3 regions of the Sinomonas halotolerans genome follow, and region 2 is predicted to be linked to each of the others. Evidence: riboswitches for the same ligand, from Rfam matches in the RefSeq annotation. Region 2 holds a riboswitch; each other region holds the start of a gene.
The links. Region 2 has a riboswitch for S-adenosylmethionine ahead of ABCQ75_RS13105 (DUF1737 domain-containing protein). Riboswitches for the same ligand answer to the same signal wherever they lie in the genome.
Positions count from the first base shown of each region.

Region 1: it holds a riboswitch for S-adenosylmethionine, as region 2 does, so the genes downstream of both, sfnG (dimethylsulfone monooxygenase SfnG) here and ABCQ75_RS13105 (DUF1737 domain-containing protein) in region 2, are expected to answer to the same signal.
Region 3: it holds a riboswitch for S-adenosylmethionine, as region 2 does, so the genes downstream of both, ABCQ75_RS05350 (flavin reductase family protein) here and ABCQ75_RS13105 (DUF1737 domain-containing protein) in region 2, are expected to answer to the same signal.

Region 1 covers NZ_JBDFRB010000003.1:245,364-248,550, reverse strand. The annotation lists gene ABCQ75_RS05290 (glycoside hydrolase family 125 protein) at 1-538, shown strand, start outside; SAM riboswitch class I at 1,164-1,264, shown strand; gene sfnG (dimethylsulfone monooxygenase SfnG) at 1,319-2,518, shown strand; gene ABCQ75_RS05280 (O-acetylhomoserine aminocarboxypropyltransferase/cysteine synthase family protein) at 2,518-3,187, shown strand, end outside.
Region 2 covers NZ_JBDFRB010000013.1:37,432-40,618, forward strand. The annotation lists gene ABCQ75_RS13095 (O-succinylhomoserine sulfhydrylase) at 1-541, opposite strand, end outside; gene ABCQ75_RS13100 (rhodanese-like domain-containing protein) at 595-1,005, opposite strand; gene ABCQ75_RS13105 (DUF1737 domain-containing protein) at 1,002-1,316, opposite strand; SAM riboswitch class IV at 1,325-1,435, opposite strand; gene ABCQ75_RS13110 (glutaminase) at 1,521-2,480, opposite strand; gene ABCQ75_RS13115 (PucR family transcriptional regulator) at 2,477-3,187, opposite strand, start outside.
Region 3 covers NZ_JBDFRB010000003.1:260,901-264,087, forward strand. The annotation lists gene ABCQ75_RS05340 (aliphatic sulfonate ABC transporter substrate-binding protein) at 1-112, opposite strand, end outside; gene ABCQ75_RS05345 (ABC transporter ATP-binding protein) at 191-1,042, opposite strand; SAM riboswitch class I at 1,048-1,146, opposite strand; SAM riboswitch class IV at 1,313-1,424, shown strand; gene ABCQ75_RS05350 (flavin reductase family protein) at 1,461-1,943, shown strand; gene ABCQ75_RS05355 (oxygenase MpaB family protein) at 2,017-2,928, shown strand; gene ABCQ75_RS05360 (DUF503 domain-containing protein) at 3,084-3,187, shown strand, end outside.

The sequences.
Region 1 (3,187 bases), on a different contig from region 2:
GATGGGGCTCGACGGCGCGGAGCTCGCGCAGCGTGCCCAGCAGGTGCGCAAGCGGACCAAGGAGCTGTTCCTCGTGGACGGGCCGGCGGGCCCCGCCTACGCGTACGAGACCGACGGAACCGGGCAGTACCGGCTCTACGCGGATGCCAACGACCTCCCGGCCCCGCTCGCGGCCGCTTGGGGCTTCTGCGCGGCGGACGATCCTGCCTGGCGGTCCACGATGGAGACCGCCTTCAACCCCGACGGCCCCTTCACGGTGGCCGGCCGGCTCGGCGGGCTCGGGTCCGTGCACACCGCAGGGGTGTGGGCGCTCGGGCTCGTGCAGGAGCTCCTGTACGCGCGCACCATCGGGGACTCCAGCCGCCAGGAGCGGGTCCTCGCCACTCTCGGAGAGCTGGTGTCCGAGGACGGCATGCTCCCGGAGACCGCAGACCCGGAGACGGGCGCGTGGCTCTCACGGGACTGGTTCGGGTGGCCCGGGGCTGCGCTCGCCGCGGTCCTCGCCTCGGAGGACCTCCGCCCGCAGCCCGCCCGCTAGCCAGCGCGTGGCCACCTCCCACCGAACGCGTGGCCACTTTCCGCCCCACCCGTGGCCACTTTCCGCCCCACCCGTGGCCACCTTCCACGCAACCCGTGGCCACCTCCCGCCCCACCCGTGGCCACCTTCCACGCAACCCGTGGCCACCTCCCGCCCCACCCGTGGCCACCTTCCACGCAACCCGTGGCCACCTTCCACGCAACCCGTGGCCACTTCGGGCGGCGGAAGGACACGGGCGCGAGGTTGACAGTCATTCCCTTCAGCGCTCCTCGGGTCCGCACGCCATGGACGCATGCCTGAGACAGGCCGACCCGTCCGAAAGTGCAGAGTGCGATCCAGGTTGCGCTCGCGGGCGCCTCCGGTGGCGAGCGCGAGAGGTGGCCACGCGTGGATCCAAATATGGCCACGCGTTCGGCGAGAGGTGGCCACGCGTGGATCAAGACATGGCCACGCGATGGGTGAGAGGTGGCCACGCCTGGCTGCGAGCGCCGGCGACCCGCCGCCGTCGCCGAAGCCAGACCGCGGACCGGACGCGCGCCGTCGAACCTTATTCGGTGACGGCGGACATGACGCGAGTGTGACGAAATAATTTGCATCGTTACACCCGCTCTCGGGAGAATCTCACTGACCATCCCGAGCGGCTGAGAGATCTGGATCTGTGACGCCGCAGCAACCCCGGCCCCGCCCCTGCGGGCCGAAGGGTGCTACCGCCAGAAGCGATGGTGAGCGTCCAGGCCCCGGCCCGCGCTGCACGTCGCGCCCGCATGAAGGAGCGCAGCCATGACCGACCACACGATCGACGTCGAGACCCCCCTCAAGTTCGCCTACTGGGTGCCGAACGTCTCGGGCGGCCTCGTCGTCTCGACCATCGAACAGCGCACCAACTGGGAGTTCGAGTACAACAGGAAGCTCGCCCGCATCGCGGAGGACGCGGGCTTCGAGTACGCCCTGACCCAGACCCGCTACGCCGCGAGCTACGGCGCGGACAAGCAGCACGAGGCCACCTCGTTCAGCCTCGCGCTCCTCGGCGCCACCGAGCGGCTCAAGGTCATCTCGGCCGTGCACCCGGGCATGTGGCACCCCGGCGTCCTGGCGAAGTTCATCATCACGGCGGACCACCTCTCCGGCGGCCGCGCCGCGGTGAACATCGTCTCCGGCTGGCTCAAGGACGAGTTCGTGAACTTCGGCCTCGAATGGCTCGAGCACGACGAGCGCTACGTCCGCACCGAGGAGTTCATCAATGCCCTCCGCGGCCTCTGGACGCAGCAGGGCTACTCCCAGTCCGGGAAGTACTACAACATCAAGGACTTCACCCTGAACCCGGCCCCGCTCGACATCCCCGGCCGCGCGCACCCCGAGATCTTCTTCGGCGGCAACTCGACCGCCGCGCAGGCCGCCGCAGGCCGCACCGCGGACTGGTACTTCTCCAACGGCCGCGACCTCGAGCCGTTCAAGGACAACATCCGCGGGGTGCTGGCCGCGGCCCAGGACGGCCGCAAGGCCCCCCAGGCCCCGCGCTTCGGCCTCAACGGCTTCGTGATCGCCCGCGACACGGAGAAGGAGGCGCAGGACACTCTGCGCGAGATCATCGCCAAGGCCCACAAGCCCGCCGTCGAGGGCTTCGCCGCCGCCGTCAAGGAGGCCGGCCAGTCCACCAAGGACGGCAAGGGCATGTGGGAGGACTCCACGTTCGAGGACCTCGTGCAGTACAACGACGGCTTCCGCACCAAGCTCATCGGCACCCCGGAGCAGATCGCCACGCGGATCGTCGAGTACAAGAAGATCGGCGTGAACCTGTTCCTCACGGGCTACCTGCACTTCCAGGAGGAGGTCGAGCAGTTCGGCCGCGAGGTCCTGCCGATCGTGCGCGAGCTCGAGGCGGACCTGGCCCGCAAGAACGGCACCGAGCTCAACACGGACCTCCTTCCCATCACCGTTCCCTCCTCGGCCTCTGGCCTCGAGACCGCGGGCGTGCGCTGATGGCGGAGCGCCAGTTCGGCTTCCGCACGCGCGCCCTGCACGCCGGCGGCACGCCGGACGCGGAGCACGGCGCGCGTGCGGTGCCGATCTACCAGTCGACGTCGTTCGTGTTCAAGGACACGGACGACGCCGCCAACCTCTTCGCGCTGCAGAAGTACGGCAACATCTACTCGCGCATCGGCAACCCGACCGTCGCGGCCTTCGAGGAGCGCATCGCGTCCCTCGAGGGCGGCCTCGGCGCGGTCGCGACGAGCTCAGGCATGGCGGCGGAGTTCATCACGTTCGCCGCGCTGACCCAGGCCGGGGACCACATCGTCGCGTCTTCGAAGCTGTACGGTGGCACGATCACCCAGCTTGACGTGACGCTGCGCCGCTTCGGCGTCGAGACGACCTTCGTGGACTCGACCGATCCGGCGGACTTCGCCGCGGCCCTGCGCGAGAACACGAAGGCCGTCTACACCGAGGTGGTCGCGAACCCCTCCGGTGACATCGCCGACGTGGCCGGCCTCGCCGCTGTCGCCCATGGCCACGGTGTCCCGCTCGTCGTGGACTCCACGCTGACGCCGCCGTACCTCTTCCGGCCGATCGAGCACGGCGCGGACATCGTCATCCACTCCGCGACGAAGTTCCTCGGCGGGCACGGCACCACCCTGGGCGGCGTCGTCGTCG
Region 2 (3,187 bases):
CCGCCGCATGGGCCAGGTCCGCGACCGCGCGGATGTCCACGATCTCCTGCATCGGGTTGGACGGGGACTCGAAGAACACCGCCGTGGTAGGGACCGAGAGCGCCTCGGCCCACTGGTCCAGGTCCGGCCCGTCGACGAACACGGTCTCCACGCCCCAGCGCGGCAGGATCTCGTTTAGGATCACGAAGCACGAGCCGAACAGGCTCCGCGCCGCGACCACCCGGTCGCCGGCGGCGAGCAGCGCGGCGAGGGCCGTGAACACGGCGGACATCCCGGAGGCGGTGGCGAAGCACGCCTCGGCGCCCTCGATGAGGCGCAGCCGCTCCTGGAAGGTCGCGACGGACGGATTGCCGTACCGGGAGTAGACGAAGCGCTCGTCCTCGCCGGTGAAGGCGCGTTCGGCGGCCTCCGCGGACTCGTAGACGAACCCGGAGTTGAGGAACACCGCCTCGGAGGTCTCGTGGAAATCGGTGCGGAGGAGCCCTCCGCGCACGGCCTGGGTGTCCTGCCCCCAGCCGGCGGCGTCGATGCTGAAGTTCACTTGATCCTGACTGTCCTGCTCGTGGTCTTGCTCAGGGGCCTGCGGCCCCGTGCCTACTCCTGGCCCAGATTGGTGGGCAGCCCGCGGTTCTTCCACCCGTTCACAGTCCTCCGGCCGTCCGGGCCGGGGTGGCCCTCGAAGCCCTCGAGGAGGTTGTAGGCGGTGAACCCGAGGTTGGCCGCGACCTCGGCGGCCGCGGCGGAACGGGCCCCGGAGCGGCACAGGAAGATGAGGTCCGTGGAACCCGGCTCGGGGGCCTGGAGCTGGAGCTCCATGAGGAAGTCAGGGTTGGGGATCCCGCCGGCGAACACCCACGGGATGAAGAGGGGGTCGTTGTCCACGGAATGCGTGTCCGGGATGCCGATGTGGGCCCATTCCTCCTCGGTGCGCACGTCCACGAGCACGGCCCCGTCCTTGAGGCGCTGCCACGCCTGCTCCGGCGTGAGGTCGCCCGCGTAGCTCATGCGTGGCCCTCGCCCTCGTACTCGAGGCCCTCGACCGCGGAGGCCACGGCGGCGTCCGCGCGCGCGACCGCGTGCGGGAGGATCACGGCCTGCGCCACGATCACCTCGGAGCCGTTGAACGTGGCGGCGGGGGAGCCATGCAGGACGTAGCCTTCCGAGAGCGCCTGGGAGATGCGGGCACAGAACTCGCGCGTGTCCGGGCCCGTCAGGAGCCGGTACGCGAGCTTCTCCTCGCCGGGCGTGGAGGGGGCTGCCGGATCGTTGAGCGGGGTGTGCTCCGTGCCGGGCTGAGCGGTCGCGGTGTCAGTCATGGCGGGCTCCTTCGGGCTTGCTATCGAACGATCGAATGCCGAGTACTCACCTGAGGCACCCCGCCGCACGGAGGGTTGCCGGCCAGCAAGTCAGGGCTTCCGCGCTGGCACTCGTTACTCTCGGTCGAACGTAGCACGGGGCGCCGGGGCCAGCCATGGGAGCGCAGTAACGATTGGCAATACGCGGATGGGCAGGGAGGGACCTCAGAAGATGGACCAGCCGGTCCTCTCTGCGAGCTCCGCGAGGGCCGCGGCCCCGGCGATCGAATTCCCGTGCGCGTCGAGCCGCGGGCTCCACACGCAGACCGCGCAGACCCCCGGCACGATCGCGAGGATCCCGCCGCCCACGCCGCTCTTGCTCGGCAGCCCGACCCGGTAGGCGAACTCGCCCGCGGCGTCGTACATCCCGCAGGTGAGCATGACGGCGCCGAGCCGCTTCGCGACCGCGGGCGAGACGACCCGCCCGCCCGGCCCCACGCCGTCGTCCGCGAGGAACAGCCCCGCCCGGGCGACATCGGCGCAGGACATCTCGACCGAGCACTGGCGCACGTAGTGGTGCACGACGGCGTCCGCCGGGTTCCGCAGGTTGCCCAGGTCCGCGAGGAGGTGCGCGAGGGCGAGGTTGCGCCCGCTGCGGGCCAGCTCCGCGGCGAACGCGTCCTCGTTGACTGCGCCCCGGCCCGAGGGGGCGGCCAGGAGCCGGAGCACCTCGCCGCTCGCATCGCCGACGGCGTCGATGAGGTGGTCCGTGACGACGAGAGCGCCGGCATTGATGAAGGGGTTCCGGGGGATGCCCCGCTCGGCCTCGAGCTGCACGAGCGAATTGAAGGCCGTGCCGGAGGGCTCGCGGTGCACGCGGGACCAGAGGCCGCTGCCGCCGTCGTGCCCGAGCGCGAGGGCGAGGGAGAAGACCTTGGAGATGCTCTGGACCGAGAAGGGGACGGCGGCGTCCCCGGCCTCGAAGACCTCCCCCGAGGCCATGGCCACCGCGATGCCGAAGCGGGTGTGGTCGACCTCGGCAAGGTGCGGGATGGACCCGGGGACGGAGCCGAGGGCGCGTGTGGGCCGGTGCGCACGCACGAGGTCCTCGAGGAGGGCGCCGAGGCCGGGCCGTCCGGGGTCCGCCGTGCTGCGCGGGCGGGGCGGAACGGCGGTGGCCGTCACGAGCCCCCTCCCCTGAGCGCTCCGCGGGACCACAGGCCGAGGTGGAGCTGGGCGATGGCAGCGTGCGCGGGGTTGCCGAAGTCCAGGCGCGTGAGGCGCTCGGCCTTGGCCACCCGGTAGTAGACGGTGTTGCGGTGCACGCCCATGGCCCGGGCGCACGCGGCCACGTCCGCCGACGCCCCGAAGTACCCGGACAGCGTCCCGGCGAGCTCCGGGTCCCCGGTGAGGAGGTCCGTGAGGGCCCGGTGCCTGAAGCCCGAGGTGGCGAAGGCCGAGACGGCCTCGTGCAGGAGGACGTCCGTCTCGACGTCGTCGATCGCCGCGACCTGCGCGCCGGCACCCCGCAGGAGGGAGTCCATGACGGCCTCGGCCTCGGCGAGGGAGGCGTGCAGCGCGGTGAGGCTCGGGACGATCCGGCCGACGGCGACGAACGCCGTGACGCCCAAGTGCCTCTTCGCGTCGGCGGCCACGAGGCTCCCGAGGGAGCGCAGCGCGGCGGTGTCGGTGCGCGCGGCGAGGGCCGGGAGGACAGCCGCGGTGCGCCCGCCGTGCTGTCCGACGATTGCGGAGCCCTTGAAGGCGGCCGCGTGCAGCGCGACGAGGTCCGCGAGCTGGCCGTGGACGAGCTCGGCGTCCTCGGCCATGGCGTCGGCGGGGGAGACCCCGACGAGGAGGAGGCACGAGGGCGCGTCGTGCGCCACGCCGAG
Region 3 (3,187 bases), on a different contig from region 2:
CGGCCTCGCCGCCAGCGCCTTCGCCGGCGCACGCGGTCAGGCCGAGGGCGAGGGCGCCGAGGCCGAGGCCGAGGACGGAGCGGCGGGTGGAGGACGGGTTCAGGGCAGGCATGGATGACCTCTTCTACGGAGTTTCGTGGGGGTGGAATGCGCGGGTCCGCCCGCTTCGCGGCGGTGGCCCGGCAGGGAGTCAGTGATGGTGGGTGTCGACGCCGAGCGTCGTCAGGAGGGTGCGGCGCAGACCGACGAGGGCCGCATCGTCGCGGTCGCGCGGACGGGCGCCCGGGACCTCGAGGACGTGCTTGACCCTCGCCCCGGGAATTCCGTGGTCGGAGCCGAGGACCACCACACGGTCGGCGAGTTGGAGGGCCTCGTCCACGTCGTGTGTCACGAGGAGCACCGTGGTCGGCTCGGCCTCGTGGACGCGCAGGAGGAGGTCCTGCATCTTCATCCGGGTGAGTGCGTCGAGTGCGCCGAACGGCTCGTCGAGCAGCAGGACGCCGGGCCTGCGGGCGAGGGCGCGCGCCAGAGAGGCCCGCTGCGCCATTCCGCCGGAGATCTCGGCCGGCCTGTATCCGGCGCAGTGGTCGAGCCCCACGAGGTGGAGGAGCCTCTCGACCGAGGCCTGCCCCTCGCGCCTGTCCGTGGTGCGGGGAAGGCCGAGGGCCACGTTCTCCTGGACGCTGAGCCACGGGGCGAGACGGGGCTCCTGGAAGCCCACAGCGCAGCGCTCCGAGATTCCCGTGCTCGGCGTGCCGTCCACGAGCAGCTCGCCCTCGGCGGGTGTGTCCAGGCCGGCGGCGATGCGAAGGAGGGTCGATTTCCCCGAGCCGCTCGGGCCGAGGAGCGCGACGATCTCGCCGGGGACGAGCGTGAGGTGGACGTCCCGCAGGACCCGTGTGACGGCGTCGTGCGCGCCCTTTTCGGCGCGAGAGCCGCGGCGCGCGGCGAAGGCCTGGCCCACCGCACGGAACTCGAGGGACGCCGCGCGCGTGGTGCCGGCGCGCGGAGCGGAAAGGGTCGCGACAGCGGAAGAACTCATGTGCATCTCCATCGGTCCTGGCTGAAGCACCTGTGGCCCGCGCAAAGGGGCCATGGTTGCTGCGGCGTCATTGAGCCAGATCTCTCGGCCGCTCGGGATGGTTCACCCCACTGTGGCCCACGGTCCGCGGTCAGACCAAACCGATGCGTGCGCGTGCGTAACAATCCGCTCCCGACTCCCGCAACGCTTCGCGGAATGTTTCGCCGATTGTTGCGACGCACTTCGGCGCGGTGGACTCTTCCCTGCCGGGTTTCCTACTCTGGAGTGCAGGATCAAGAGTCCCGGCGCAAAGCTCTGGCTGGCCGGGCGGCAACCCTCTCCCGTAGTGGGGTGCCCCAGATGAGGATCCGGCCGCGGTGGCCATCCGCGGCAAGTACGGCGCCCGCACGTGGGCGTCCGGCTACTGCTGGAGGAGCGCATGACCGTGACATCCCTGGATCTCGTGAGCGGCGCGGAGCTCCGCCGCGCCATGGGGCACTGGGCCACGGGCATCGCTGTCATCACCACAGCGGACGGCGGCACCCGGGCGGGCCTCGTGAGCAACTCGTTCACGTCGATCAGCCTGCACCCGCCGCTCGTCTCGTGGGCGGTGGACAAGAAGTCCACGTCATTCGAGGTGTGGAACCGGACCGACAACTACGCCGTGCACATCCTGTCCGAGTCCCGCCGGGACCTCGTGCAGCGGTTCGTGGCGAAGGGGACGGACAAGTTCGCGGGACTGGCCTGGGAGCCCGGCGTGCTGGGCTCGCCGATCGTTGCCGACGACGTCCCGCGCCTCGAGTGTCGCCTCTGGCAGCGGGTGGACGCGGGGGACCACGTCATCCTCATCGGCGAGGTGGTCAGCGTCTCGGATGCGGACGGCTTCGTCCCCCTGACCAACCACGTGTACTGGGCAAAGTAGCTCTCGCCTTCGGGCTGCGGGCCGCCGGGGCCCGACTCCCCACACCGGAGGGGTCCCGGCGTAGCCTCAAGATGTGCCTTTCGATGTGCTCGCGCCTCTGGGTTCCCGCCTGCGGCTGACGTTCCTCGGCCAGCCCACGGGGGTCCCCGCGTGGGAGACCGCCCTCGAGGACGGCGACGACGCGGGCTTCTTCGCGCCCGACTCCGCCGTCTGGGCCGTCCACGGCCGCATGGCCACGATCCCGGGCGGCATCCGTGCGCTCCTCACCCAGACGCTGCATCCGGGCGTCCTCGCGGGAGTGGTGGAGCACTCCGACTACCGCCGCGACCCGCTTGCGCGCCTCGCGGGCACGATCCGGTGGATCTTCACCGTCACGTACGGCGACATGGCAGCCGCGCGGCGCGCGTGCGCGTGGGTGAGAGGCCGGCATCGGCCCGTCGAGGGCGAGTACGTCTCCGCCCGTGGCGCCTACGAGCACTATTCCGCCAATGACCCCGTGCTCGCCGCGTGGGTGCACCTGGCGTTCACCGACGCGTTCCTGCGCACCTACGAGGCCTTCGTGGGGCCGGTGCCCGGCGGCGCGGACAGGTACGTCGCCGAATGGGCCGTGGCCGGGGAGCTCATGGGAGTCGCCGACCCGCCGCGCTCCGATGCCGCCCTCCGCGCGCGGCTGGAGGCGTACGACGCCGACGGGCAGCTCGGGGGCGGGCCCCGGGTGGAGGAGGTGGTCGCCTTCCTCAGACGCCCGCCGCTGGATCCGATGCTGCGGCCCGGCTACGCCATCCTGTTCAACGCGGTCCTCGAGTCGATGCCCGCGCGGCATCTGGCCCTCCTCGGGCTGCAGCGCCCGCATCTGGGCCCGGTCCCGCTCCCGGTGCGGGCCGCCGCGAAGGCGACGCTCGCCGTCGTCGGCCGGGCCCTGGACCCGATGCTGCCCGCCGAGGCCGCAGCCCGCCGCCGCCTGGCCAGGCTCGGGGCGCTCTGACGCGGGGTCACCTCCCGGGGACGCGGGGTCACCTCCCGAGGACGCGGGGTCAGCTCCCGGGGACGCGGGGTCAGCTCCCGGGGACGCGGGGTCAGCTCCCGGGGACGCGGGGCCAAGGAGTGACCGCGGGCCGCCGGGACGGGGAGAATGGCCCCATGTGGATCGCGTGGATCGAGTTCGACCTCCTGCTCGGGGACGTGCACTCGCTCAAGGAGAAGCGCTCCGTGGTGAGGCCCATCGTCGCCGAGGTGCGCAAGCG